4 regions of the Sporosarcina sp. SAFN-010 genome follow, and region 1 is predicted to be linked to each of the others. Evidence: riboswitches for the same ligand, from Rfam matches in the RefSeq annotation. Region 1 holds a riboswitch; each other region holds the start of a gene.
What was found. A riboswitch is a leader RNA that binds a small molecule or an ion and turns the genes downstream of it on or off. The one in region 1 is predicted to bind S-adenosylmethionine.
Positions count from the first base shown of each region.

Region 2: it holds a riboswitch for S-adenosylmethionine, as region 1 does, so the genes downstream of both, ACR65F_RS15805 (methionine ABC transporter ATP-binding protein) here and ACR65F_RS02740 (hypothetical protein) in region 1, are expected to answer to the same signal.
Region 3: it holds a riboswitch for S-adenosylmethionine, as region 1 does, so the genes downstream of both, metK (methionine adenosyltransferase) here and ACR65F_RS02740 (hypothetical protein) in region 1, are expected to answer to the same signal.
Region 4: it holds a riboswitch for S-adenosylmethionine, as region 1 does, so the genes downstream of both, ACR65F_RS07470 (cyclase family protein) here and ACR65F_RS02740 (hypothetical protein) in region 1, are expected to answer to the same signal.

Region 1 is NZ_JBPFDS010000001.1:568,658-572,018, reverse strand. Features, by position in the region: gene ACR65F_RS02750 (sulfite exporter TauE/SafE family protein) at 1-697, shown strand, start outside; gene ACR65F_RS02745 (DMT family transporter) at 760-1,641, shown strand; gene ACR65F_RS02740 (hypothetical protein) at 1,701-1,988, opposite strand; SAM riboswitch class I at 2,065-2,162, opposite strand; gene ACR65F_RS02735 (hypothetical protein) at 2,246-2,368, shown strand; gene ACR65F_RS02730 (antibiotic biosynthesis monooxygenase) at 2,899-3,243, shown strand.
Region 2 is NZ_JBPFDS010000017.1:40,706-44,066, forward strand. Features, by position in the region: gene ACR65F_RS15795 (MetQ/NlpA family ABC transporter substrate-binding protein) at 1-138, opposite strand, end outside; gene ACR65F_RS15800 (methionine ABC transporter permease) at 176-838, opposite strand; gene ACR65F_RS15805 (methionine ABC transporter ATP-binding protein) at 828-1,853, opposite strand; SAM riboswitch class I at 2,000-2,112, opposite strand; gene abrB (transition state genes transcriptional regulator AbrB) at 2,408-2,683, shown strand; gene rsmI (16S rRNA (cytidine(1402)-2'-O)-methyltransferase) at 2,744-3,361, opposite strand, start outside.
Region 3 is NZ_JBPFDS010000023.1:15,947-19,307, forward strand. Features, by position in the region: gene pckA (phosphoenolpyruvate carboxykinase (ATP)) at 1-1,014, opposite strand, end outside; SAM riboswitch class I at 1,182-1,298, shown strand; gene metK (methionine adenosyltransferase) at 1,495-2,700, shown strand; gene ACR65F_RS17145 (gamma carbonic anhydrase) at 2,755-3,267, opposite strand.
Region 4 is NZ_JBPFDS010000005.1:1,519-4,879, reverse strand. Features, by position in the region: gene ACR65F_RS07480 (methyl-accepting chemotaxis protein) at 1-421, shown strand, start outside; gene ACR65F_RS07475 (NADPH-dependent FMN reductase) at 579-1,154, shown strand; gene ACR65F_RS07470 (cyclase family protein) at 1,200-1,949, opposite strand; SAM riboswitch class I at 2,055-2,160, opposite strand; gene ACR65F_RS07465 (nicotinate phosphoribosyltransferase) at 2,460-3,361, shown strand, end outside.

The DNA of each region.
Region 1 (3,361 bases):
CGCCATCGTCAAATATCCGATGCTCCTATACATCCCACCGTTATTCGGATTAACCGCATTAACTGCCCATGAAGTGAGTGGAATCAGTGCAATAGAAATCTTCTTTGCTACGATTGCGGGAGTTTGGGCATATCGTGGAACAGGACTTCTGCACAAGACGCTCATCCTTTATATGGGTGGAGCGGTTCTAGTTGGGAGTTTCATCGGAGGGCTAGGTTCGAGTTTGCTATCTGAGCAAGCGGTCAATATGGTGTACGGTGTGCTTGCAGTGGTGGCGGCAATTCTGTTATTCATTCCAAGGAAAAAGGTGGAGGAGCGACCAGCGAGTGAAGTGATGTTCAATAAGTGGCTTGCGGCTGGACTCGCCTTTGTCGTCGGAATAGCATCAGGAGTTGTTGGAGCGGGGGGAGCGTTTGTGCTCGTTCCAATCATGTTAACGGTACTCGCAATCCCGACCCGAATAACAATTGCCTCATCTCTTGCAATCACATTCATTTCCTCAATTGGTTCTGCGACAGGTAAAATCGCGACGGGGCAAGTATTATGGGGACCGGCGATTGTCTTGATTGTCGCGGCACTCATTGCTGCACCACTCGGCGCGAAATTCGGACAAAAAGTGAATCCAAATGTGCTGAAATGGATTCTTGCGGTGCTGATTTTAGCGACTGCCATCAATATATGGAGCGATTTGTTATAACTGATTCGGTCATCGGTGTATGATAAGATACGACTTGTATTGTTTTTCAACCGGAGGCTCTTATGACAAATCGCAACAAAGGAATTTTATTACTATTAGCGTCGGCACTCGGATTTTCACTTATGACCGCATTCGTGAAGTTATCGGGGGATGTCCCGACGATGCAGAAAACGATTTTCCGCAATGGCGTATCAATGTTCATTGCATTTTTCTTCGTTATTCATTACAAAGAAAGACTGTTCGGCAAGCGTGAAAACCAACGTTTGTTGCTGTTGCGTTCTTCACTCGGTGCGATCGGCATCGTGTTATATTTCTATGCGATTGACCATCTCGTACTTGCGGATGCAGATATGCTGAATAAAATGAGCCCGTTCATTACGATTGTGTTTGCGGCGATATTTTTGAAAGAGCATGTAAAACCATTTCAGTTGTATAGCATTTTAATCGCGTTTCTCGGGACGTTGTTCATCATCAAACCATCGTTTTCACTCGATGTTGTTCCGTATGCAGCTGGTGTTTTATCCGCAGTCTTTGCAGGTGGTGCATACACCGTATTACGAGCACTTGGTGGCCGTGAGCAGTTTTACACCGTCGTGTTTTACTTCTCGACATTCACGACCGTTGTGCTATTGCCGTTCGTGATTTTCACCTATCAACCCATGTCGCTGCAACAGACCGTGTATTTACTAGCAGCAGGAGTGTTCGCCACAGTTGGTCAATTCGGGATTACACTTGCGTACAAATACGCACCGGCAAAAGAGATTTCAGTGTTCAACTATTTCACGGTCGTGTTCTCTGCAATCCTCGGATTTGTGTTACTTGGACAAATTCCGGATGTCTATAGCTTCATTGGCTATTTCATTATATTCGGCGCGTCATTTTACATGTTTTTACGCAATCGAGGCGGGGAAGAAGTGCCTGCAGAATTGGCAAAGAAAAAATAGTTTTGTTATGAATAAAACCCTCTTTCTCACGAGTTTTCGTGGGGAAGAGGGTTTTTGCGTTATTTGAATAGTTGAGTCGCATCAGGTCCGAACGTGTCTTTGAGCAACTTCTGTTTGCGTGTTTGAATCTGCAGTGCAAGTTCGTCAGCCTGTCGTTGCAATTCCGCAATCTCTTGCAGTTCTTTTTGCAACGCTTTTTTAGAAAGTAAATCGCCTTGGTCGAAGTAATCGATCTCCTGCTGTACACGTGCAAACGTTTGATGACGCTTCATGGCTCCTGCAGAGCTATGTGGTTCTTCCTTTATAACCTGTTCCTTTTGTGCAGTAAATCGTTCAATCGTACCCACTTGGATCACTCCTCTAAAATTTGCCAAACAAAAAACTCTTCCCCCGAACAGAGAAGAGTTGCTTAAGCGCAAATTCTCCTCATCGGCCAGGTTTCCCTGTTGGCAGCAGCACCTTGCGTGAGCAGGTTGCTGAGACGTCATCGGGCCAAGTCCCTCGGTCTCTCTGGATAAGAAAAGAGTCGTTCATTTAGTTAAAGCAAGTGTAGCATATCGCGGTGGGCAGGGCAATATGCCCTTCGGTTGGAGGAATCGGAAAGATGGGGACGGTTATCGGAAGTTTGGTAGTAGTTATCGGCAACATCCTGGCAACAATCGGCATTATCCAGCAAAGAATCGGTAGCATCGTGGAATTAATCGGAATCGAGACACAACTCATGTAGTTTTAGGGATTAATTGGTAGCGCTTCGCTTGTTGAAAGCTGGGCAATCCCGCTGTGTGGAAGAATCGGCAAGAAGGGGCCAGTTATCGGCAATTGGGCAGTGGTAATCAGCAACATTCAGGCAACAATCGGCATTATCTAGCAAAGAATCGGTAACATCGCAGAATTAATCGGAATCAAGACACAACTCACCTGGTTTTAGGGATTAATTGGTAGCGCTTCGCTTGTTGAAAGCTGGGCAATCCCGCTGTGTGGAAGAATCGGCAAGATGTGCTCAGTTATCGGCAATTCGGCAGTGGTAATCAGCAACATCCTGGCAACAATCGGTATTATTTAGCAAAGAATCGGTAACATCGCAGAATTAATCGGAATCGAGACACAATTGAGCCAAGGGAAATCCCTATTTCAGTGGTGGGAGCGTTGTCTGGGGATTCGGGTAGGCGTATGCTTGAGTAAGAAGTCATTAGCACGTTTGCAGTGACACATGATCTCAAAAAAAGTGGATTTGCCAACTACAAAGGAGGCGCTCGTATGAGCCAGATGACAGCAGTGAACGTGATTCGTATCGAAAAAGGAAAAGGAGCCGAAGTTGCGGAACGCTTCGCAAAACCAAAATCCGTCCATACTTTTCCGGGATTTGTTCGGATGGAATTGTGGATGAAAGAAAGTACTGAAGATCATGATGAACTCCATGTTTGCACGACTTGGGAAGACGAAAAATACTTCACAGAGTGGCGCGAAAAGCGTGCAATCGAAAAGGCGAAGATTCGAGCTGAACAAGAGAAGAACCAAACTGGTAAACCGCCGCATAATCCGATTCTTGGTACTGAATTATCTACGTACGTCACAATGGTTCAACATTTACCAGCAAAATAAAAATTGATTCAAAAGCTTTGCCACGTGCAAAGCTTTTTTTATGGAAAAGTAAAAGTAGCTATTGATAAATATGATACAATGTATAAATTCCAATATATTAGAATATTTATAAGGGAGG
Region 2 (3,361 bases), on a different contig from region 1:
CCATACTTCACCATCTGACCCCGTCACACCAATTTTCACCGTTTTCGAATCTTTTTCTTGTCCCGATGTCTTTTGGCTGCAAGCTCCAAGTGTTAATAACAGTAAAATAGTTCCTAAGTAGATAATTGCTTTCTTCATTTTATAATCTCCTCCAAGTATGTGTTTGATCAAAAAACTAACGTCTCATAACCTTTCTGGAAAACGTGTTTCCTATCCATTGAGCGACTTGGACAAGAATAATTAGAATGACTACCGTAACCAACATGACACTTCCATCGAAACGCTGATATCCGTATGTCATTGCGACGTGTCCCAATCCCCCTCCTCCGACGGTACCTGCCATTGCTGAGAAGTCGATTAAACTAATTGTTACAAATGTTAAACCAAGAATTAGAGGACCGAGAGCCTCTGGTATTAGAACTGTAAAAATGATTTGAAAAGGGCTTGCCCCCATCGCTTTAGCTGCCTCCACAACACCAGGATCTATTCCTACCAAGTTATTTTCCACAATCCTAGCGATTCCAAAAGAGGCTGCAATCGTCATTGGAAAGATAGCCGCCCACGTTCCGATTGTGGAACCTACAACTGCCCTTGTAACAGGACTTAATGCAACAAGGAATATAATGAAGGGAATCGGGCGAATGATATTGATGAGGATATTCAATGTTTGAAACACCCATTGCTTTTCTAAAATATTTCCTTTTCTCGTTACGTAAAGCAGTAAACCGATACTTATTCCTAATATTGAGCCAAAGACGAGCGTTGCAATGACCATGAGAACTGTCTCACCGGTCGACTCTATAATTCTTGGCCAAAATGTGGTCCAATCAACTTTCATGAACAGCAACCTCCTCAATCTCTACGCTTTCCTTCAATGAAGCAATTAGTAGGCTTACAGATTGCTCATCTCCATCGAATGAAACTAACAAATTCCCAAAAAACTTCTCCTGCAGTTCACGTATGGATCCATAAACAATGTTGAAATTCACACCAAACTTTTGAGTGAGCCTTGAGAGAACTGGATCGCCAGCTACTTCACCTTTAAAAATCACTCGATACAGTTTTTTCCCTCCCTTTGCACGCCACTCCTTAAGCAATGCATTTGAAGGTCGATCCTGTTGTACTGACTGGATGAAACGTCTTGTCGTTGGATGCTGTGGATTTGTAAATGTGTCGAATACAGAACCTGTTTCAATCACTTCTCCATCCTCCATCACAGCGACACGATCACATATTTCTTGAATGACATGCATCTCATGTGTGATCAGTAGAATCGTAATTCCAAGCTCCTTGTTCACTTTTTTTAGTAGTCTAAGAATGTCAGCTGTCGTATCCGGGTCTAAAGCTGAGGTAGCCTCATCGCAAATTAATATATCAGGCGATGTAGCGAGTGCTCTTGCGATACCCACCCGCTGTTTTTGACCACCGGAAAGTTGTTCCGGGTAATCATTCGCTTTATCAGACAGTCCCACAAAGTCCAATAGTTCTGCTACTCGCGCAGTCACTTCTTTTTTCGCTACGCCCCCAAGTTTTAGTGGGTATGCCACATTCCCTGCAACCGTTCGGGATGTAAACAAATTAAAGTTCTGAAAAATCATCCCGATTCGACGACGAAGCTTTCTTAGATCTTTTTGAGAAAGTGTTGCTAGGTCTACTCCTTGTACTTGAATAGAACCCGTGGTCGGACGCTCCAGCATATTAACGAGTCGAAGCAATGTACTTTTCCCTGCACCACTAAACCCGATAATTCCGAAGATTTCTCCTTGTGCAACGGACAAACTCACGTCCTTAACCGCCGTCACCTCTCGCTTTCCTAGTTTAAATGTCTTAACCGCCTGTTTAAATTCAATCATGCTGGGCCCCCTTTTCTTACTGTAATGATTCTGTGCAGCAATGAGCGCAGTCATCGAACTTTCTTTTGGTTGAACGAAAAAAGCCCTCTTTTTTCTCATTAGAACGAGAAAAAAGAGGGCTTCAATATAATATGAAACCATCTCCGTTCTCATCTTCCAAATGCATAAAGCATTTGCAGGAATTGGCACAGTGTTCATGTGTAATGAACCCGCTGCCGAGATGTCATAGGGCCTGCCCCTCGATCTCTCTGGATAAGAAAGTGATGTATTGCTATTCGATTGTGCAAGAATTATTTTCAACTATAAAGTGAGTAACACGGAAAGTCAACCTCTTTTTAATTTTAAGAAAGTTTTATGTAAAATACTTTCTAGCCACTCAAAATCTGCAACTTTCATTCACATTTATGTGCGTTTTTCATGTATCTATTATTCATTAAATAGTTTATAGGCTTCGCTATTGACGTTAATTGGAAGACTTGGTATGATAATAGACAGACAAGAGAAAAATGTCGAAATCTGACGAATCACCATTTTACTTTAGGAGGAAACCTGATATGAAATCTACTGGAATCGTACGTAAAGTCGACGAACTTGGTCGTGTAGTTATCCCTATCGAATTACGTCGGACACTCGGCATAGCTCAAAAAGACGCACTAGAAATTTATGTGGATGACGACAAAATCATCTTGAAGAAATACATGCCTAACATGACGTGTTCAGTAACTGGAGAAGTTTCAGATGACAACTTAACACTCATCGATGGTAAACTGATTCTTAGTCCTGAAGGTGCTAAGCAACTTATTGCTGAAATCGAAGACAAAATGTCTTGATTTAATGATTTTATTTCAATAACATCTGTGCCTATTCAAGTAGGCACAGATGTTATTTTTTTATTCAACGTGATATGCCTGGTAAATCTCCCTTTTACTCACACCCCGATCGGCTGAGGTTTCACGAATTGCTTCTTTTGATGTGTATCCTTTTTGTTCTATCAATTGTTCAACGTGTTCAACCGGAGTTAACGCACTCCACCATACTTCCTCAGTTTCTGATTTCACTTCATCTGTACCTTCTACGACTAAACAAAATTCTCCGCGAATCTCTGTTGATTCTGCCCAGTTAAGTGCCTCTTCAACTGTCCCCCTAACAAATTCTTCATAACGTTTTGTTAGTTCTCTCGCAAGTGTAATACGCCGATTCGGTCCAAACTGTTCTTTCAATGCACGCAACGTATCTTTCAATCGATGAGGTGCCTCGTAAAAGAGTAAAGTCTCTTGTCGATTCTGTAACGCTTCCAACTGAATACGACGCTTCTTCTTCTGTCTATCTAAAAAACCGAAAAACAAAAAGGGCTGTGTAGGAATACCAGACGCAACTAATGCACTAATGGCTGCATTCGGCCCAGGTACAGGTACGACTGCATAACCGTCTGCGATTGCTTTTTCTGCAATATCGGCACCAGGATCTGAAATACAAGGCATCCCCGCGTCACTCACGAGCGCAACGGT
Region 3 (3,361 bases), on a different contig from region 1:
GTGTCCAGCAACTGATGGAAGAACGATGTTGTCGATATTCTCAATCGGATATGCTGCACGTGTGTTCTCAGTTAATGTAGTATCATCATAATCAGCAATGCGTGACTCAGTATCGAGTACTACGTTTTCTAGAACTGTACCGAATTGAATGGCACCGAAGATCTCAGGTTCTTTTTCTGGTGATAAGTTGATGCACTTCGCGTAACATCCACCTTCAATGTTGAAGATTCCGTGATCAGACCACCCATGCTCATCGTCACCAATCAGTTTGCGGTTTGCATCAGCAGATAGTGTTGTTTTACCAGTACCTGATAATCCGAAGAAGAGTGCAGCATCGCCTTTTTCACCAACGTTAGCTGAACAGTGCATAGAAAGTATTCCATTTTCAGGAAGCAGGTAGTTCATAACAGAGAAAATCGATTTCTTCATTTCTCCGGCATATTCAGTACCGCCGATTAGCACGATGCGTTTTTCAAGTGAAATGATGACGAATGTTTCTGAATCCGTGCCGTCAACAGCAGGATCAGCTTTGAATGATGGTGCTGCAAGGATCGTGAACTGTGCTTCGTGCATCTTCAATTCTTCTTCAGTAGGTCGGATGAAGAGCTGATGAACGAAAAGGTTTTGCCAAGCAAATTCGTTGATAACTTGAATCGAAAGTTGTGAAGCTTTGTCAGCTCCTGCAAATCCTTTAAATACAAATAGTTCCTCTTTTGCTTGAAGGTGGTTTAAAACCTTCTTATATAGATTGTCGAAGTGAACTTCTGAAATCGGACGATTAACAGAGCCCCAGTCAATCTTATCTTTAGAAGTAGCTTCTTCAGTTATGTAACGGTCTTTAGGGGAACGGCCGGTATACTTCCCGGTTTGCGCTGTAACGGCTCCATCTGCTGAAAGCGTAGCCTCACCTCGGGAAACTGCTTTTTCGACTAATACAGGTACAGATGGCTGTAATGTAATATTAGTACCAGAAAGAAGTTCTTTGAGTCCATTATCTATTTTCGCTGAAATCATAGGTAGATACCGTCCTTTTCATTATTGCCCATGTTGGGGCTGTCTTATTTTGAATTAGTATAACACATTAAGAATAATAAACTATACTAATTCAAAACTCAAGTGAGAGCTACAAAAAAATTTGACAAGAACTGCGTTTTCTCGTAGCATAGATAGATGAACGGATACTCTTATCCCGAGTTGGCGGAGGGACAGGCCCTATGATGCCCGGCAACCTGCATGGACGTCCTTGTCTATGAAAAGGTGCCAAACCTGAAGCAGGGGGAAACCCTGGACGATAAGAGTGAAAGGTGCCTATGAAACTCATGCCTTTCCTCATGTATGCAATACGTGAGTGGAGGGCTTTTTCTATATGTTTGCCTTTATCCTTGTGAACGTTGAACGACGCTTCTCTTCAGGCGCGGGACGAAAACTGGGAAAACGAGAGTACCGTATCACGAGTTCGCTGTAAGGAAACTTGCGGCTGAAGGAGGAAATCATATGACAAATCGACGACTGTTTACATCTGAGTCGGTAACAGAAGGCCATCCTGATAAGATGTGTGACCAAATTTCAGATGCGATTCTGGATGCGATTATCGAGGAAGACCCGAACGCTCGCGTAGCGTGTGAAACGACAATTACAACAGGATTAGTTCTCGTTATTGGAGAAATTACGACGACTACGTATGTCGATATTCCGAAAGTGGTTCGAGAAACTGTAAAGGAAATTGGCTACACGCGCGCGAAATACGGATTCGATTACGAAACGTCTTCCGTACTTACATCTATTGATGAACAATCGCCTGACATCGCGGCAAGTGTCGATCGTGCACTTGAAGCACGTGAAGGCTTGATGGATGACGAAGAGCTAGAAGCAATTGGTGCTGGAGACCAAGGACTCATGTTTGGCTATGCATGCAACGAAACAGAAGAATTGATGCCTCTACCAATTAGCCTGGCTCACAAACTTTCCCGTCAACTGACGAAAGTACGGAAAGAAGAGACACTCGACTACCTACGTCCAGATGGAAAAACACAAGTAACGATTGAATATAACGAAAAGAACGAACCAATCCGTGTCGATACGATTGTTATTTCTACACAGCACCATCCTGAAGTGACACTTGAGCAATTACAGCGTGAAGTGAAACAACACGTCATTGACACTGTCGTTCCAAAGAACTTGCTGGATGATGAAACAAAGTATTTCATCAACCCATCAGGACGCTTTGTCATCGGTGGTCCTCAAGGGGATGCAGGTCTTACAGGACGTAAAATTATCGTTGACACCTATGGCGGTTATGCTCGTCATGGTGGCGGAGCGTTTTCTGGTAAAGACGCGACTAAAGTCGATCGCTCGGCATCATACGCAGCACGTTACGTAGCGAAGAACCTTGTCGCTGCAGAGTTAGCGGATCGCTGTGAAGTGCAGTTAGCGTACGCAATCGGTGTCGCTAAGCCCGTTTCGATTTCTGTAGATACTTTCGGGACAAGTGATATTTCTGAGAGTCGTCTTGTTGAACTTGTCAGAAATCATTTCGATCTCCGCCCAGCTGGGATTATCAAGATGCTCGACCTACGTCGTCCGATTTATAAGCAGACAGCAGCTTATGGTCACTTTGGTAGAACGGATATCGATCTACCTTGGGAGCGTACAGATAAGGCTTCTGCATTGAAAGAAGAAGTTACTCAACTTAAAGGATAAGTACAAAAAAGCAAGGGAGCCGATTTAAGCGCCCTTGCTTTTCTTATTTACAGCTTAGTTTTGAAGTTGTTTGTAATGCTGACCTTTTTCTACGTAGCTCTCAACGATTCTTTCCATATCTTCCCGGTCTGCGTCTGTTACTTCACGAACTACTTTTGCAGGGGAACCGAGTGCTAACATACCAGGTGGAATGACTTTCCCTGGAGGAACTAAACTGCCTGCACCTACAAATGCACCTTCTCCGATTACGGCACCATCGAGTATGATTGAACCCATCCCAACAAGTGCCCCTTTTTTAATCGTACAACTATGTAACGTAACTTTATGACCGATTGTGACGTCATCTTCTATGACTAACGGGTTGTTAGGACTTTGATGTAGACAAGATAAGTCTTGAATGCTGACGCGTTTACCAATACGAGTTGGCGCAACGTCGCCGCGAATGACGGTACTGAACCAAACGGAAGAGTCAGCGCCGATTGTGACATCTCCACTAATTACAGCAAAATCGGCTACGAATACGGTTTCATCGATGTTTGGCCAAACATCCTTATATGGAACAATCATGAAAATGCCCTCCTTGTTGTACATTGATGTATAATAATCCTATCAAAGTTTTAGGACCTTGTACAAAAAGGAGTTTAAAGTATTGGAATAAATG
Region 4 (3,361 bases), on a different contig from region 1:
CGCAGAGCAATCCTCGAACGCCGCTACTCAAGTAGGTACACTCATTGCGGCGATTCAGGAAGACATCGGGTATTCCGTCACAGCTATTGGAAAAGGAAATCAAGCAGTGAAAGAAGGAGCGAATCTCGTTCAAGAGACAGGACAGACCTTCCAACAAATTTCCGAAGCGATTACTAGCATTTCTGCTCAAATTGAAGATGTAACGAATAGTACCGAGAGAAACCGGATGGAGTCTGGACGTATTGCAGCAGTCATTGAACAGACCGCTACCATTGCGATGGATTCAGCAAATCATACGGAGAATATTGCAGCGACAGCCGAACAGCAAACTGCTTCCATGGAAGAAATCGCAGCTGCTTCAGAAACATTGGCCGAAATGGCACAAGGTTTGCAGGAGACGGTTCGTCGATTTAAGTTGTAATATAACAAATTTAAACTGTCCCTTTAAGCTCATAAGAGTCTGAAAGGGACAGTTTTTGTATGGTCCAAGTGTTATGAGCAAAATAGTTAAGAGTTAAATGAGTATATGCTATCCTTACATGGTAATTGAAATTCATTATCAGAAGGAGTTACTTAAGATGACAATACGAGTAAAAGCGATTATCGGAAGTACAAGCTCGACTTCCTACAATAAAAGATTGGTGAACTTCATGAAAAAACGTTATGCTGATCGTTTGGACATTACGTTAGTTTCGATTAATGATGTGGAAATGTTTTCGGTCGATCATGAAAGTGAACCGCCTACAAATGTTCGTGCATTTAAAGAGAATGTAAAAGATTCGGATGCTGTGTTATTTGCAGTTCCTGAATATAACTTCTCCATCCCTGGCGCTATGAAAAATGCGTTAGACTGGTTATCCCGTGGAGGAGAAGCGACATTACGTGATAAGCCTGCATTCATCGTAGGTTCATCAATGGGCGTGTTCGGTAGTGTGCGAGCGCAAATCCATTTACGCGAGATTTTGTCCAACCCAGGTCTTTCTCCACTGATTTTGCCAAACAATGAAGTGTACATTGGGTCTATTCACCAGAAGTTGAATGATCAAGATGAGTTAACAGACGAATCGACAGTTGCCTTCTTGGATTCTGTAGTTGACAACTTCGTGGACTTCTACGAGCGCATGACAGAAATGCATGCATCGAAAAAAGCATAATAAAAACAAGCATTCTGTGTAAAACTGCAGAATGCTTGTTTTTTGTTAGGGGAGAATTGCGAAAGAGCGCACAGGGAATCCCGATGCCTTTTCAGGTTTTGGAACGATATTAAAGATGATAGCCCCTTTTGTCGGGAGTTTGTCTAAATTCGTCAAGAGTTCGACTTGGTACGTATCTTGTTCAAGTACGTAGTATTCTCCATGGAGCGCTCCATTTTTTCGGAAGTCTGCAGCAGAATCGGTGTCAAATGTTTCGTGTCCAACGGCTTTTACTCCCCGGTCCTCAAAAAGGAATTTCAACGCATCCAATCCCCAGCCTGGAATTCTGTTATTTCCATCTGCATCTTTATTGCAGAAACTTTGCGAATCTGGCCAGCGTTTGCTCCAGTCAGTACGGAGTGCTACGAATGAGCCTGCTTCGATCGTCCCGTGTTCTTTTTCGAAGTCTAATAAATCGTTTTTCGAACAAGTAAAATCATGATCAGCTTCCGCATCTTTCGATTTGTCGACAACGATTAATGGAAGGACGAGCTCTTTTAACTCGAGTTCTTCTAAGTAGCGAGTGTCCCGGACAAAGTGGATGGGTGCATCGATATGGGTTCCGTATTGACCTGCAAAGCTGAATTGCTGTGCAAAGAAACCGTCATCGTGGTTAAAAAGCGTTTTGAACTCAGCATCTTCAAACATGAAGAAGTGTGGAGATGTTGGACCGAATGTATGAGTGAGGTCCACCCATTCTTTTGCCTTTAACGTAGTGAGTGCAGTTAACAAATCCGTTTGTGTTTGTGTTGTCATCTCATTCCCGCCTTTTCTTTAGTGCCGAAAACCGGCTATTTTATACAAAAAGAAGACCCTCTTATGACTAATAGAGGGCCTTCTGCGCATACTGCATGAAGTCAGCTCTCATCTCGAGATGCATCTGCACCTCCTGGAATTAGCACCTCGGCCTTAATGGCTGGTTGCTGAGACATCGTAGGGCCAGTCCCTCCGTCTCTCTTGATAAGAAATGTTTATTGAATTGTTTGAAAAATGATTATTCTGATAGTACCATGCCTTCTTATTGAAAGCAATAGGGACCAGATGATTTCTTTCTCTGGGGAATTTGATATACTTACATATAGTTTGGAAATAGTTCAGTGGGCATCCTTAAAGGGCGGGATTTGTTTTGCTAAGACGTGTTATTGGAGGAGCTGTTGGACCAGAAGTATTTAACGAATGGTCAACTGAATGAGTTATAAGGAAGACGAGAAAGGGTAAGTAACGTTATAAGTGGTCTACATAACCTATTGGAAGAGGCGAATTAGTGTGAGCTCAAACTATACAGATGATAGCTTTGCATTACATACAGATTTATATCAAATCAATATGATGGAAACGTACTGGGCTGAAGGCATCCATAACAAAAAAGCGATTTTTGAGCTGTATTTCAGAAAATTGCCGTTTGGAAACGGTTATGCAATTTTTGCCGGACTAGAGCGTGTACTCAATTATTTAAGAGATCTGAAATTCACTGATAGTGATATCGCATATTTAAAAAACGAATTGCACTATAAAGAAGATTTTCTCGATTATTTAAAGGACGTCCGTTTTACGGGGAATCTCTATTCCATGAAAGAAGGAGAAACCGTATTTGGAAACGAACCAATTCTGCGAGTTGAAACAACCTTAGCAGAGGCGCAGCTTATTGAGACGGCACTCTTAAATATCGTCAATTACCAAACGTTGATTGCTACAAAGGCAAGTCGTATAAAGCAAGTCGTGAAAGACGAAGTGGTGATGGAGTTCGGTAGTCGTCGTGCACAAGAAATGGATGCGGCTGTTTGGGGAGCTCGTGCTGCAGTAATTGGAGGCGTAGAAGCAACCAGTAATGTGCGCGCTGGCAAGCTATTCGGTATCCAGGCGAGCGGCACGCATGCCCATTCCCTCGTGCAAGCTTACAAAAGTGAATACAAAGCGTTTCACTCATACGCCAAACGTCATCGTGACTGTGTCTTCCTTGTTGATACGTATAACACGTTAAAAATTGGCGTGCCGACTGCTATTAAAGTGGCGAAAGAACTCGGAGATACCATTAACTTCATAGGCATTCGTCTAGATAGTGGAGACATCGCATTTTTGTCAAAAGAAGCGCGACGTATGTTGGATGAGGCAGGATTTAAGGATGCGAAAATCGTTGTGTCGAATGATTTGGATGAATACACGATTCT